DNA from 4 places in the Paenibacillus sp. P46E genome. Region 2 is predicted to be linked to each of the others. Evidence: riboswitches for the same ligand, from Rfam matches in the RefSeq annotation. Region 2 holds a riboswitch; each other region holds the start of a gene.

Region 1 (3,693 bases), on a different contig from region 2:
AAGACACAATCTTCCGGATCCGTTCACCGGCATGATCAGGATCGGTTAGAATAATGACCCCTCTGCGCTCCATGGCCAGCGCAATCCTGGCGATCACTTTGCGGTCCACTGCCGAACCGCCTGTTTCAATGGTATCCGCATCTACAGCACGCTTAACAGCAACTGTATCACTTTTACCTTCCACAACGATTAATTCCTTGATCATTTTACAAAACTCCTTACTCTGAAACGCAAAAAGAAGAGGATTCGCTCCCCTTCTTATTGGCTAAAGAATGTATAAGTGATGAGCGGCAGCTCTATAATTCCGTAACAGTCTTAAGTGCTACCCTCACTATATCTTATAAAACGCTATTTTGCAAAAATCTGCTGCTTAATTCAGCTCTGGCTTCACAGGTCCAATCACATAAATCGTACGCGATTTACGGCCGAAGTTACGGGCATGGCTCAGTGAATCATAATAGACATCTACCTTGTTGCCTTTAATGGCACCGCCGGTATCCTCTGCACGGCGAAACCCAAGTCCCTCAATATACACCCACCAGCCAATAGGTATTACGTCTGGATCTACAGCGATAGTCCTACCTTCCGTTACGCGTGTGCCGGAAGCCGTACGGGTACCGATACCTGGCTCTTCAGATGAATAAGCCGTCATGGATACATTTTTAATTATTTTTTTGTACTCAAAATCCATACCTGCCTTGCTGGCAACATTGTTGCTGTTCGCGCTAACTTTAGATGATTTTGTGGTAGTGGTTGAATTGGAAGTTGCAGTAGTAGCTACAGCAGCCTTGGGAAGTGCTTTGGTACCAATAGCAATGATCTTGTCTTTGGTAACCGCCTGTACTTCCTTGCCCACCATACGCATAGATGCCAGCTCGCCATCTTTATAGATTTTCTCTATATGCTGGATCATTACGCCCGGTTTGCCTGCTTGTGCAACTCTTACAGTTCCCTTAGTCAGGGAGGGGTCTGCGGTCTTAATCACTCGGAAAGGCAAATTCGTTGTCCGCTGTACCACTTGCTTGTTGATTCGGACAATTTTGATTTCCATGTCGGCAGAAACTGCAGTGTTGAGCGAAGGATAAATCTTATCGTAGCTTTCCAGGCTGATGCCCAGTTTGTCAATCGCCTGACCGATGGTATCCTCGGTCGTGTACAGCGTTTGGGTTGTTCCATCCGCAGTAAGCTTAAGGGCCTGCGCACGGTTGATTACGACACGGTCGCCGTCTTTTATTTCATCACTAAGGCCAATGGATAAAGCATCATGCGGCTGAAGCGAAATTTGTTCCTTTGCCAGCACATCGCTGAGCAGCGCATCCCGCGTCTCCAGCGTTTGTACCTTTCCGTCTATTACTAAAGTTATTTCTTTAATGCTTTGACCGTGTACGTACAGCAGAATTACCAGCGCGATTACAATTGATGCTGCGCCTGCAAGCGAAAGTACGCGAGGATTCACTTGCTTCCACCGTAATGCGAAAGACCTGCTGGATGATTGCGAATCATGGGATACTTCTGGTTGGAATACGCCCACTCTCTCCATCCTCCTTACATAGCCCCGTCGTCCAAGTTGTATAGCAAAGGTGACTTATCACTTCTGACGAAACTAGGTTTGAGATTGCACAGGATACGCCCGCATTGCTTTAGCGTTTCCTGCTCATGGATCGCCTGCTCGGCATAGCTACTCCAGACATCTGTTATATAACAGTATGCTGGGAACATCCCCATTATTCAAAAAACAAAAAAAGCCCAAAAGAGTTCACAGAGGACTCTTTCGTGGCTCTCCGGGTGTCAGAATACGCGGGAATGTTTATGCACGAGGTTTCCTCTCTTACTTGCGCTTACGGGGTTAGCTGTCGGGTTCGGGCATAAGAGAGACGCCCTATCTCAGGTCACCCGCTCACGGCGGTTGCCCTCAAATTCACCCCAAAGACCACGTGAAGAAATCAAATAAAGTCTGCGGCATTTCTATGCTGTACTCTATGTACGGACATGCGGCAGATCATTATTGGTTCCCCCGTTCTCCATACGGAGACTCAGCGAGACGATCCATGAAATTGTGACTGTCACAGTAACAACAGCTCACTTCACTGAAAAGATGATATCCTGTTTTGATGCATGTTGTAAAGCACGATTCAACCACGTTTACGTAAAAAAATCGTTAAAATATTGTAATAATCAGCCATTTCTTTATTAAAAAAGTTTAATATATCGGCTATACTTCTTTTTTCACCTGTTTTTCTCCCGTTTTCAGACAATTCCAAATCGTTCCAGTGCGTTCGCATACGTAATTTCAGCTAATTCCTGTAAATCAATCCCTTTTATTTCCGCTGCCGCCTCGGCGACAAGCTTCACATGAGCACTCTCATTTCGCTTCCCGCGGAAGGGGTGAGGCGTCAGATATGGGGAGTCAGTTTCGATCAAAAGCCGGTCCATTGGAGTCTGGGCAAGCACCTCTTTAGGCACCCTGGCATTCTTGAAAGTCACGGGTCCGCCGAAGGATAAATGAAAGCCCAGATCAAGACACATTTTGGCTGTTTCCCAGCTGCCGGAAAAGGAGTGCATGACACCGCCAATTTCATTTGCCTTCTCTTCCCGCAAAATCCGTACCACATCCTCATGGGCATCACGATTATGTATACAGATAGGCATTTTCAGTTCCCGTGCCATTCCAATCTGTTTGCGGAATACCTCATGCTGTACCTCCTTAGGAGAAGTATCCCAGTAGTAATCAAGTCCAATTTCTCCGATAGCCACCACCTTTTTATGGCTGCACAGGGAGGCGATCCAGTCCATATCCTCCTCTTTCATGTCTATGGCGTCCACGGGGTGCCAGCCGACCGCTGCATAAATATAATCATACTCTTCTGCAAGTTTCATTGTCGTTGGAATCGTTTCCCGGTTAAATCCGATGTTAATCATCTTGCTGACACCAGCCTCTAACGCACGGGCAATAACCTGCTCACGGTCCTCGTCGAATTGCGGTGCATCCAGATGAGTATGTGTGTCGAATAAACGCATGCTTGCATCTTCCTTTCAGTCTTGTTTTCTATGATGAATTCCAGAAATTTTTGTATTATTTTGCAAAGATCTCAGCAATAGCGTCGGGCAGCTGTGTAAGCACATTCTGCAGCTTGTCCTGCGGAAAATAAAGGTGATACCGCCCGCGGTGAATGCCGCTGATTGAGCGGACTATATCCGATACTTCAGAGATTTCCCGCAGTTTGTCATGCCGGTCCAGCAGCAAAATTTGTTTGCTGTCAAAGCCCTGCCCCGGACGAAAAACATCATAAGGAAGATCTGTCGGATAATCAATTTCCAGGTCGTAATCAGGACGCAGCCCGGCACCGGCAAAACTGCGGCGGATTTCGTCAATCGTCTCCGAATCGAGATGATCCATCTCCACATATTTATACAGTTTACGATGAATAAATCGGCTGCACAAGTCAGCTAAGATTTCATCGGATTCCAGCGTCCACTGCATAAAGGCAGTCTGGACCAAGGCTTCATCCAGCAGTAAATACTGTTCTACATTAATCTCTCCACAAAATAGATCACTGAGTGGATTGATCATAAAGCGGAAGGAGTAACCCTCCTGAAGAAGCTCTTTCGCCCTGCGGAAAATCTGACGCAAAATAATCTCCGAACTGCGCGTAACCGGGTGGAAATAAACCTGCCAATACATCTGATACCGTG
Region 2 (3,693 bases):
GCCTTCGGCGCAACCGAAGATGCTCCAGGAACGCAGCTTGAACGTACGGTTATCCATGAAATCGGGCATCAGTTTTTTTATGGCATGATAGCCAGCAATGAATTTGAGGAAGCCTGGCTGGATGAGAGCTTCACCTCTTATGCAGAAGACCGGCTGATGGAACAGGAATATGGTGTAGCCTCTAATTCTGCACTTCAGGCCAGTCTGGTTACCTCATCACAGCCGCTCAATCTGGAGACCTGGAAATACACCGGAGATGACGCCTATACACGCAACGTATACATCCGGGGCAAACTGGTCCTTAAAGACATTGAGCAGCAAGTGGGGACCAAAACGATGGATGCCATCATGGCCGCCTATGCCCGTAAATACCGTTTCCAGCACCCTTCCACAGCGGATTTTCAAAAGACCGTAGAAAAAGTGACCAAAAAATCGTGGCAGATGTATTTCGATCAATATGTTTACAGTGGCGGCGCTCCTGATTTTGCCGTAGATGACATTATCAACACCCTTCACAAGGGGAGCGATATAGATAGCCTTCGTTATGATTCGACAGTTGCCGTGAGTAACAAAGGCAGCCAGTACGGGAATGTACCAGTAAAGTTCACCTTTTCGGATGGATATACTGTTCAACGGTATTGGGATGGAAAAGACAAACAAACTACATTTCAGCTGTCCTACAAAGCGCCGCTAATGTCGGCAGAGATTGACCCCGAACATTCCATCCTGCTGGAGAATAAGCATCTGAATAATTTCCGGCTCGCGGCACTGGAACCTGATACGCTCTCACGATGGACGCTTAGCATAACCAACCTGATTGAAAATCTGCTCGGAACTCTTGTCTGGTGAGGTGAAGGATTGTGAAAAGATCGATATCCCGCGGCTGGCACAGCATGAAAGAGCAATTTTATATACTAATTCTGTTGTTCATTTACCGGCTGTTCTGGGGCTATTTCATGTACAAGTTCGTTAAAAGCGCTGTAGTCCCGGTACTTCTGCGCTATCCCGATCAGGATGCGGGCGGCAGCGGGATAGGCAGGCTGCTGTATTATGTGGAGGGCCAGCTCGCACTGGGTACCGATTCCGCTGTTCAGCACTGGCTTTGGATGCTTCTGGCGCTAAGCGCATTTAGACTGCTGCTCTCCCCATTCATCCGCGCTGGACTGCTCCATGAACTCCATCAGGAACGTAAGGGGGAGCGAGGGATGTTCTTTTTTCCGGGTATGCGGCTGTATGGGCTTCCGGTAATGCTGTTCAGTCTGGCAGAATGGGTGCTTACAGCCCTGCCCCTGTATTGGCTTCTTCCCAAAATGTACAGATTGCTGTTAAGCGGGATTCTGGATTATAAGTTATTGCTGAAACTGGTGCCTTACATTCTGGCTTGGCTGCTATATCTGTTCTTCATCCGAAAAGTACTGCTGTACATGCAGTTCGGGTATACGGGTGGTACAGGCACTCTCTCTTCTCTCTTGGTGTGTCTGAAGGTGATCCTTCCTTCTGTCGGATTATCTTTTGCAATGGGGGCAGGGGGCGTGATCATGATGCTTGCTTGCGGAGCGGCATCGATCTTTTGTCCGGGGATGCCGGCACTTCTGCTTAGACAGTTCTCTCCCCTTCCCACTACACTGTTCAAAATGTGGGGAATCGCCGCTCAATACCACCTTTGGTCCAGTAAATCATTCCCACAATAATTAAGCCGCTCAGCCGGCATAATAAAAGAGTCACTGCTCCTTGAGGGGGCGGGACTCTTTTTTAGATTACAAAGTGAATAAGAGTATTTGCAAAACTGTAAATCCTCTGGTACAATGATGCCTGTACCACTAGTAACAAATTTGTAATCTTTCAGATGCAACACATTCAAACACGTTAACATTCCGAGCATTTACTAATTGTCGACACGTCGCTCTTCTGGTGCATAAAACGCCAAATTCCCTGCACCGGGAAGCGGGGGAACCATATTTTGGGTGAATTGATCTCGCTTTAGAGGGGTCATAGGGGAACCTTCTACCGAATCCTTAAGCTAACCTCGCAGGCCTTGGAAGGAGTACATCTTTTGAAAAGTCAGAATTTTAAGAAGAAATGTACCGCAGCAGCACTTGGACTAGTGATGATTTTCACAATCGGAGCCGGTAGCGCTTTCGCCGATTCCAAGATGGACACCGTTATCGCAAAAACTATCGGAACCACCTATAAATTCGGAGGCACTAGCACAAGCGGTTTCGATTGCTCCGGCTTCACCTCGTATGTTTTTAAAAATGTCGGCCTTACCCTGCCGCGCACGTCCAAGGCTCAATTCAGCGTTGGAACTTCCGTATCACGGAGCAACCTGCGTTCAGGTGACCTGGTATTCTTCAATACCTTTGGATCAGGAGTCTCCCATGTCGGCATTTATGTCGGTGGCGGAAAATTCGCACAATCTTCCAGCTCACGCGGTGTAACCATAACTTCGCTGAGTCAAGCTTACTGGGCCAACCGCTACGTTGGCGCTAAACGAGTGATGAGCACTACAGCTTACAAGACTGTTGCCTACGATTAATTGAAGCTTGTTCCCCTCACATTACACCTCTAACACTAAAAGTAATTTATACAAGCCCGGTAGCTGATTATTGCCGTAATCATTTTCCGGGTTTTTCCTTTTCCTTATTCTCCCTTTTACACACATTTTAGAGCTTTGAAACACCTCTTTTGATAAAAATTCCAGTAACACCTTCCATGCAGCTCACTTACAGCGTAAAGAACCAGCGTAAATCAAGCATTTTTCTCTTAATAGGCTCAAAAAATATGTATTAATATGCTTTAGGTGATTGCCAAGTGCTTCCGTCTTTGTTACAATTATCGCAGTGAGTTGATAGTAACATTTTTGTAATTATTCAAACCTGATTTACAAAGGTTTTGTCATTGTTTTAATCCGTAAGCTAATCTAATCAATAGTCATGCCGAGTTCCTTATTCATTAGGGAAACGGGGGAACCGATTTTGGGTGAATTGACCTCCTATTTACAGAGGGGTCATAGGGGACCTTCAACCGAACCCTTAAGCTAACCTCGTAGGCATTTGGAAGGGGTATTCACTTTTGAAGAAGAAGCTAGCAGCAGCATTACTCAGCTTTTCGATCATTCTTACCATCGGAGCAGGAAGCGCTTTCGCAGACTCCAAAATGGATCAGGTTATCGACAAAGCCATCGGAACTAAATACGTCACCGGCGGAATTTCGACTAACGGGTTCGATTGCTCCGGATTTACCATGTATGTGTTTGATAAGATGGGAATTAACCTTCCCCACCAGTCCGGTTCCCAGTACCAGATGGGCACTGCCGTATCCCGTGATAATATCAGACCGGGAGATCTCGTATTCTTCAATACAAGCGGCAAAGGCGTATCTCATGTCGGCATTTATGTCGGTGAAGGCAAGTTCGCACACGCTTCTTCCAAGCGTGGTGTAACCATCAGCTCGCTGGGTGACAGCTACTACGTCAACCGCTACGTTGGCGCCAAACGAATCATGAGCACAGATGCTTTTCAAGCAGTAGCAACCGATTCCCAAGATAATGACGATGTACAATAAGCAATAATTTTGTAACCGAACAGGCTCTTATCCAGGATTTTTGCCGAAATCTTGGAGGGGGCTTGTTTTTTTGTCCAAAGATAAGAATTTATATGTTTCACGCAATAAATTATCCTTATATTTCTCGCT
Region 3 (3,693 bases), on a different contig from region 2:
TTAGCTTTGGCAATGGAGGATTCTTTCTCCGCTTCGGCTTGCTTGATCTGAATGTCGCGTTCCGCTTCCGCCTTGGCGATGCTGGCATCCCGGCGGATGCGCTCAATTTCCGGAACCCCCATATTATCGATATACCCTTTGTCGTCCGTAATTTTCTTAATGGTGAAGCTGACCACCTCAAGTCCCATCTTGTCGAGGTCTTCCGAGCAGGTCTCCCGCATCTTGCTGTTGATTTCGTCAGGAGTCTTGAGAATGGATTCCACTGTTAATTGTCCGATCAAGCCGCGCAAATGGCCCTCCACCGAATGCAGGATAATCGTCTCGCGGTCTTCTTCCGGCCGGTCGATAAACTGCTCACTGGCAGTCAGAATAGCGGTAGGATCGCTTTTTATCTTAATCTGGGCCACCGCCTCCAGGTTGAGCTTGATGCCTTGCTTGGAGAACATCGCCTGCGCCGGGATGACGTCGAAGCTCATCAGCATCATGGAGATGGTCTTATTGTTCTGGAAGCCGGGGATGACGAATGTCCCGCCGCCCTGGACCACCCTTTTTCCGCCAAGGCCGTAGACGATCATCGCCTGATTGGGCGGAACCTTTTTATAAGAGTTCACGATACTGAACAAGGCCAGCAGAATAACAACAACAATTGCCGCGATTACATACAGAATAACCATTTAGATTGACACTCCCCGTGAATTATAATTGATCGATATCCCTCTCGAAGAGGGTGACTGCCGCCATTCCCTTGTTCACCTTCAAAATAATAACCCTGTCGCCTTTATCAAGCTGCTGGCCGGATTCTGCCCTTACTCCAATGGAGCGCATGGTTCCGTGCAGTACATATTTCATTTCCCCGACCGCTCCATCTGCTGCAGGGATACTGATGTACCCGAGCTGCCCTGCCTGCTCATAATCCATTTCATTCATGCTGCTGTCATACCGGGTCATCACCCGGGCCAGCACCGCATACATCACACATCCCAGAAGCAGAGCGAGCACGGTACAAATCAGCACCACTGCGAGCATCCTCATTTCGCTGAACCGGGAAAGCACGTAACCTGTACCGCCCCAGACTGTGACAAACACCATCAGAGGGAGTATGGGCACAGAGCCGGGGCCACCAGCATCGCCGCCGCCCGCATGCAGATGACCCGCCAGGCCATGCCCATGAAATCCGCCGCTGAGGAGGAGTATTAGTCCAACCCAGAAGCACACAATAAATACAGTAACGATAAGAATCCCCCCTTTGAAGCATTTTAAATAGAGCATTTAAACCAACGCTTAACCTATCTAATTATCGTTGTTATGAGATTTCTAGTCCCTTGTACAGACTGCTTTTCCTTCCTGCACACGCAGCAAAAAGACCACAGAAGCGGCAGGGCTATCCGTGGTCGGTTAATCGATCATGGCGCTCATCCTCTCTCTTCGAGGCTTACGGGGTTAGCTGACGGATTCGGGCAGCGAGATTGCCCTACCCTGCCATAGCGGCTATTCAGCACGCGGCAAGGATTCACCCCATATATCATTGGTTCCCCCGTTCCCAATTACGGAATTCAGCCATATGAGAACAGTTAATTTACATTCGGTTGTTGATTTGAATCTTACGCCTGTGGCCATTTATTGTAAAACGTCCGGGATGACAAATGAAGCCAAAAACGCCTCCCCTCCGCGAATGAAGGCGCATTCTTTGGTTTCGCTCTTATTCGGCCGATGATTTACTCACTGTTGCTCCATTTCTCGCAAGCTGTCCCAATCGTCCAAAGTCAAGGCCGCACACACTATAACCTTAGGTGCTTACGGTGTTGGCAGTAGCCGGGAAATTCTACGGAGTGAGAAAGGTTACGCCTTGGCCGCGCATCGAATGACGGAACCGGGAAGTGTATGTGGACAACTGAAGAACAACTGGGGCTTCCGGCGATTTATGCTTCGCGTTATGGGGAAAGTGACGCTTGAGGTCGGATGGCTTTTCCTTGCCCATAATCTGCTAAAGCAAGCCACCCATGACCAAAAAAACAGAGCAGCGATCCTTCAATAACAGGAGAATCGCTGCTCTACTCACTTTTTGTGGTTTTTAAGAATGAAGAGAACTGCCTTCCGCCCTAGAAAATCCACTTTTGGGACAGCCCCTTTTATCAACAGCCCCAAATTACACTTGTCCCTTTTTCTCAGAGAACCGGCATTAGTTAAGTGAATCCAACAGTGTCTTCAATTGCGGGTTGAGCTTCAGCGCATTCAGGATGATCTGTAGAGCTTCTGCGCGCGTGGCGTTGCTCTTTGTATCAAACTTCCCATCTCCTTTGCCGCTTATGATACCAGCTTGTGCTTCAGCTTTGATCTCGTTTGCTGCATAGGAACCCTTCAGGTCATCGAAATTACCTTTGGTGGTATCCTTTGTTAAGGTGTTAAGGTTTAAGATGCGGGATAAAAGGACAACCATTTCCTCGCGGGTAATTGTTTTATCTGGCTTGAACGTAACATCCTCGTAGCCGCTGATAACCCCTGCCTCTGCAAGTTTCTCGATGGCACCTTTCGCCCAGTGGCTACCAACATCTTTAAATGTAACACCAGTATTACTGCCGCTTTTGATATCGAATACCCGACCCAGAATCACTGCAAATTCAGCGCGTGTGATGTCACCATCCGGCTTGAACGTACCATCGTTGTAACCTTCAATCACATGGAGCTTTACAAAAGTATCGATAGTTTTTTCGGCCCAATGCCCTTTCGTATCAGCAAGTTCAAGCTTAACATTAGATTTCTTAGCTTCCTCTACTTTGGACTCGAAGGTATTAACTAAGTTTATTACATTAACAATGCCGCTATTGAATACATCAACTGCTGGTTTCGTAGGTCCAGGTGTCGCTGTTGGCGTTATACTGTCCGCCGGCGAACCACCCGGTGATGGTTGCCTGGATACATCCTCCCGATTCACAGTTACCATATACGTATTGCCAGTACCGTCAGGGGCCGTTACGCTAATCTGAATCAGGTTCGCGCCTACCTGTAAGTTGTTAACTCTATAGGTATACATATTGCCCGTTAGGGAACTGTACACGGCTCCCGAAACGGTAAACGTCGCATGGGAATCTGCTGTGGTAAAAGTAAGGTCGGTGCCGCTTCCGTTAGCGGCGGTGTTCCAGCCTGCGAACGTATAGCCCGTTTTTACCAGCGTTCCGGTATTCCCTAGTACTGTCACCACATCACCCTGCGGATAGCTGTTGCTGTCGGTCGGAACCGTACCGCCGGTGCTGCCGTTTCCGTGATACGTTACGGTGTAGGTCGGATTGGCCGTCCACTTCGCATAGAGAGTGGCATTCGCCGTGCCCATGCTGAAGGTAGCATTCGCTGCGTAGTCGGTGCCGCTTCCGTTAGCAGCGGTGTTCCAGCCTGCGAACGTATAGCCCGTTTTTACCAGGGTTCCAGTGTTCCCAAGCACGGTCACTGTGTTCCCCTGCGGATAGCTGCTATTGTCAGTCGGAACCGCACCGCCGGTGCTGCCGTTTCCGTTATACGTTACGGTGTAGGTCGGATTGGCCGTCCACTTCGCATAGAGAGTGGCATTCGCCGTGCCCATGCTGAAGGCGGCATTCGCCGCATAGTCGGTGCCGCTTCCGTTAGCAGCGGTGTTCCAGCCTGCGAACGTATAGCCTGTCTTCACCAGCGTTCCAGTGTTCCCCAGCACCGTCACGGTGT
Region 4 (3,693 bases), on a different contig from region 2:
AGAATCTGGACAGGTGGCACTGACAGAGGGTGCATCGAGGCACCGCATCTTACCAAGCGTGGAGATTATTATTATTTGATGTGTGCCGAAGGCGGTACCGGTTATGGACATAGCGTAACTATGGGGCGGGCCGGCAATGTGTGGGGGCCTTATGAGAAGGACCCGATGAATCCGATCGTGACCTCCATACCGGGTGAGTTCTACGAGAGGCATGACCCGGATCATTTAAAACCTAAATATTTCAATCCGGATTCGGTGCTGCAAAAATCAGGACACGGAAGCTATGTGGAAACGCAGCTCGGTGAAGTGTATCTGGTACATCTTTGTGCAAGACCGTTCGTGCCGGAGCTGCGCTGTACGCTGGGACGTGAGACAGCAATACAGAAAATGATGTGGACCGCAGACGGTTGGCTGAGGATGGAGGACGGAACGAATCTGGCTAAGGAATTTGTTCCTGAGAGCAAATTGCCAGAACATCCGGTGAATGAAATTCCGGCCTTCGATGATTTTGATGCTGGAGAATTAGGCATACAATATTATGCGCCGAGAATAATGCCAGAAAGCTTTGCAGATGTAAAATCACGTCCGGGCTATGTAAGAATTCGCGGGCAGGAATCCAGAACATCACTTAACAAGGCAAGCATATTAGCCAGAAAACTGACATCCATATATGCAACGGTGACAACCAAAATGGAATTTCGGCCGGAAGTGCCTCAGCATAGTGCAGGATTGATTTTGTACTATGATAATATGAACTACATCAATTTAAGAAAATACTATAGTGAAACGTTGGGCCAAAGTGCATTATCCATTATTCATTTGGAGAATGGGGAAAAGGCCGAATTAGTGGATACCAGAACTCCCGTAAATGACGTTCCGGTTTACTTGCGCCTGAATATCAGTGGCCGCAAAAGCTGGTTTGAATGGAGTGCTGACGGCAAAGTATATGAAAGAATAGGACAGGAATTCGATACTACCAAGTTCTCGGATGAATACAGCAAGTATGGTGAGTTTACAGGTTCTTTTGTTGGCTTGACCTGTGCGGATCGTGTAAAGCATCAGCATTATGCTGATTTTGATTTTTTTGAGTATGTAACAAATCCAGCCGGTTCTGGCGAAACCACTTCATATGGTGTACCTTATAAGTAAGGAGTGGTACTATTCATGAAGAAAAAACGAACGCCTTTGCTGGTAGCGGCTTCGATTCTGCTGATTATCATCAGCAGCCTGATCCGGCCGGAAGGCTCAACCTGGCTCGGAGCGTTGCAGACGTTAATGCTGGGTATAGGATTATTAGGCTGCTGCATGGCTTTCTTGAGGTTCGCCAAGGGAGGCAAAGGCAAGCGCTAGGCAAATAGAGAGAGCTGTGGCAGGATGCCGCAGCTCTTTTGCCTGAATACCTGAATATATGACGTTAAAAGCTGAACGCTCACGCACCTCACCCGGCAGTTAAACTGGATTTCGGCAGTAAGACCGCCTGCGTCGCCATTTGTTCGCGCACCTGTCTGAGCTGCGCCTTAAGGTCGGGCACACTTCTCTGGAGAATGGCGCTAATTTCGGGCAGGGGGAGCACCATGCCATACCGGAGCGCTTGTACAAGCTGATGTTCCCAGGACAGCACATTTGCATAGCCAGGATTTTGGGCTTGCGCAAGCCGGGAGCATTGCTGAATGCACGCACGGTAGGCTTCAAGGGAGAAGGCCTGCGGGTCGAAGCTCTTTTTCAGGAAAGGCTCATAGAGCACTGCGAAGGTCTTAATCGTAGCCTCCTCGGCCCCGGTACCCTGCCCGAGCAGCAGGCTGCTGAGTGCACAGACATTCCTGCTGTATTTCTGAACATACTCCGCAAACCGGGCTTCGGAAGCGGGCTGAAGCGATACTGGGTCTGGCATGATCTCACGATCCTTTCATAATATGAAATCTTTATCAGTTTAAATAATTATGCAAAAAAGCCGCAGCAGAGGAGAACCTCTGCTGCGGCTTCGGTACAGGCTTAAATAAACCTGGCGCTTAAGCTTGGCGGGTTAAGATCTCTCTCTATACGCTTACGGGGTTAGCTGTCGGATTCGGACGGTGAGAGTCGCCCTACCTTGTGAGACCGCACTTCTACAGTCTCTTTAGGATTCACCCCAATAAGGCCTTGTGGCCCGGTGGTTCCCCCGTTTCCCGTGTGCCGGGAATTCAGCGTTCATGTAATTTTTCATGAATTACTTTCAAAACGAATCATACTGCTTCGGGGAGGTCTTTGTAAAAAAGGAAAAGGGAGGTGCTGCGCCAATTTCACGTTGAAATCGGATAATTCGAAGGAAATAAACGGATAAAACCATATATCTTACTGAATATTGGCCCATTATCTCATTCGCACGCCGGTTTTTATTTCTGCCTTAGAATGCGGACCATTTCCTAGGCAAGACAAAAGGGTATCCAGGGGCAAACAGCTCCCGGATACCCTTTTGTGCAAGTGAACCAATGAATCCGTACGCGGCATTCTCCTGCCAGCGTTCGGGTATATCTATTTTGCGGCTGCGATAAGCTCCTTCAGCTCGGGCAGATTGAACCCTTTGACGACATGTGCTCCGGAGACTGTAACAGGAACGCCCATGAAGCCCAGCTTCTCAACTTCTTCCTGATAGACTGTGCTGGTCATTACATCCCGTACTTCAAAAGGAATGTCCTGCTCCTTCATCAGCTGCTTCACCTGATTGCAGTCACTGCAGTTGGCTGTAGAATAAATGATTACAGGCTGGCTCATTGGCTCACAGCTTCCTTGAGGGCATCGCGGGTGATTTTCCAGTGGGAGGTATTCCACCGGACTTCACCATCTTCCAGCAGGAAGATTTGCGGGGACTCATGCTTGATGCCGAAATCTTCAGCAATCTGGTTGGAGACCGGACGGTCTTCAATCACATGAACCACAGCAGCGGGAGTACCGGAGCTCTGGACATAAGCCTGGAATTCTTCATTCGCCTTGGCGCTGATCGGGCAGGTGGTACTGTGCTTGAAGAGCAGTTTTTTGCCGGGTTGTGCAATGTATTGATGCAATTCATCAAGACTGCGGATTTGTTGTATGGACATTAGGGGTTCACCCTCCTGGTAGTTTATTTTGCTAACAATTCGGTTGTTAACAATGATATTCCTGATTGTAACATAGTTCAAAATTAAATCAAAAAGAAGATCAGCAGGGAATGCATTAGCAGAATAGTCCAGCAGAGGACGTTGATAAATGACAATTGCCGTGCTAAGGTGTAGGGGGATATGGAGATTTATGTATATTGATGTCTGATAAGAGGGAGTGACCCATTCCATGAAAAAGGCCGCTTGTGTTACCGGTGCCGACCGGGGACTCGGGTTTTTCCTTGTGCGCTGGCTTCTGGAGAATAAATATAACGTTTTTGCCGGGCAGTATCTGGAGAAATCGGAAGCATTGGAAATGCTTAATACACAATATGAAGAACAGCTCTTTCTGGTTCCGATGGATGTCGGCAGCAGTGATAGCGTAAAGTGCGCGGCACGAACCATTGCAGGACGCACAGGCTATCTGGATATGATCATCAACAATGCTGGAATTATTGACCGCGCGGATGATGCCACCATGCTGGTAGATATGGATGACACCGCGATGGCGCACATATATAATGTGAATACGCTTGGCGCTCTGCGGGTGAGCAATTCGCTGATGGGCCTCCTGCTGCAA

The links. A riboswitch is a leader RNA that binds a small molecule or an ion and turns the genes downstream of it on or off. The one in region 2 is predicted to bind cyclic di-AMP.
Region 1: another riboswitch for cyclic di-AMP. It lies ahead of A3849_RS22680 (resuscitation-promoting factor); the one in region 2 lies ahead of A3849_RS24315 (C40 family peptidase).
Region 3: another riboswitch for cyclic di-AMP. It lies ahead of A3849_RS30970 (NfeD family membrane protein); the one in region 2 lies ahead of A3849_RS24315 (C40 family peptidase).
Region 4: another riboswitch for cyclic di-AMP. It lies ahead of A3849_RS01850 (hypothetical protein); the one in region 2 lies ahead of A3849_RS24315 (C40 family peptidase).

Annotation. Positions count from the first base shown of each region.
Region 1 is NZ_LVYZ01000059.1:11,164-14,856, reverse strand. It holds gene rnmV (ribonuclease M5) at 1-205, opposite strand, end outside; gene A3849_RS22680 (resuscitation-promoting factor) at 371-1,531, opposite strand; cyclic di-AMP (ydaO/yuaA leader) riboswitch at 1,821-2,049, opposite strand; gene A3849_RS22675 (TatD family hydrolase) at 2,248-3,018, opposite strand; gene A3849_RS22670 (HD domain-containing protein) at 3,074-3,693, opposite strand, start outside.
Region 2 is NZ_LVYZ01000065.1:17,383-21,075, reverse strand. It holds gene A3849_RS24325 (M1 family metallopeptidase) at 1-849, shown strand, start outside; gene A3849_RS24320 (hypothetical protein) at 861-1,691, shown strand; cyclic di-AMP (ydaO/yuaA leader) riboswitch at 1,912-2,050, shown strand; gene A3849_RS24315 (C40 family peptidase) at 2,108-2,536, shown strand; cyclic di-AMP (ydaO/yuaA leader) riboswitch at 2,925-3,067, shown strand; gene A3849_RS24310 (C40 family peptidase) at 3,073-3,564, shown strand.
Region 3 is NZ_LVYZ01000101.1:2,376-6,068, reverse strand. It holds gene A3849_RS30975 (flotillin family protein) at 1-674, opposite strand, end outside; gene A3849_RS30970 (NfeD family membrane protein) at 697-1,269, opposite strand; cyclic di-AMP (ydaO/yuaA leader) riboswitch at 1,415-1,569, opposite strand; partial or broken gene A3849_RS30965 (transposase) at 1,811-2,035, shown strand; partial or broken gene A3849_RS32630 (InlB B-repeat-containing protein) at 2,180-3,693, opposite strand, start outside.
Region 4 is NZ_LVYZ01000002.1:104,202-107,894, reverse strand. It holds gene A3849_RS01860 (glycoside hydrolase family 43 protein) at 1-1,149, shown strand, start outside; gene A3849_RS01855 (hypothetical protein) at 1,165-1,350, shown strand; gene A3849_RS01850 (hypothetical protein) at 1,439-1,891, opposite strand; cyclic di-AMP (ydaO/yuaA leader) riboswitch at 2,026-2,196, opposite strand; gene A3849_RS01845 (glutaredoxin family protein) at 2,512-2,751, opposite strand; gene ytxJ (bacillithiol system redox-active protein YtxJ) at 2,748-3,074, opposite strand; gene A3849_RS01835 (SDR family NAD(P)-dependent oxidoreductase) at 3,304-3,693, shown strand, end outside.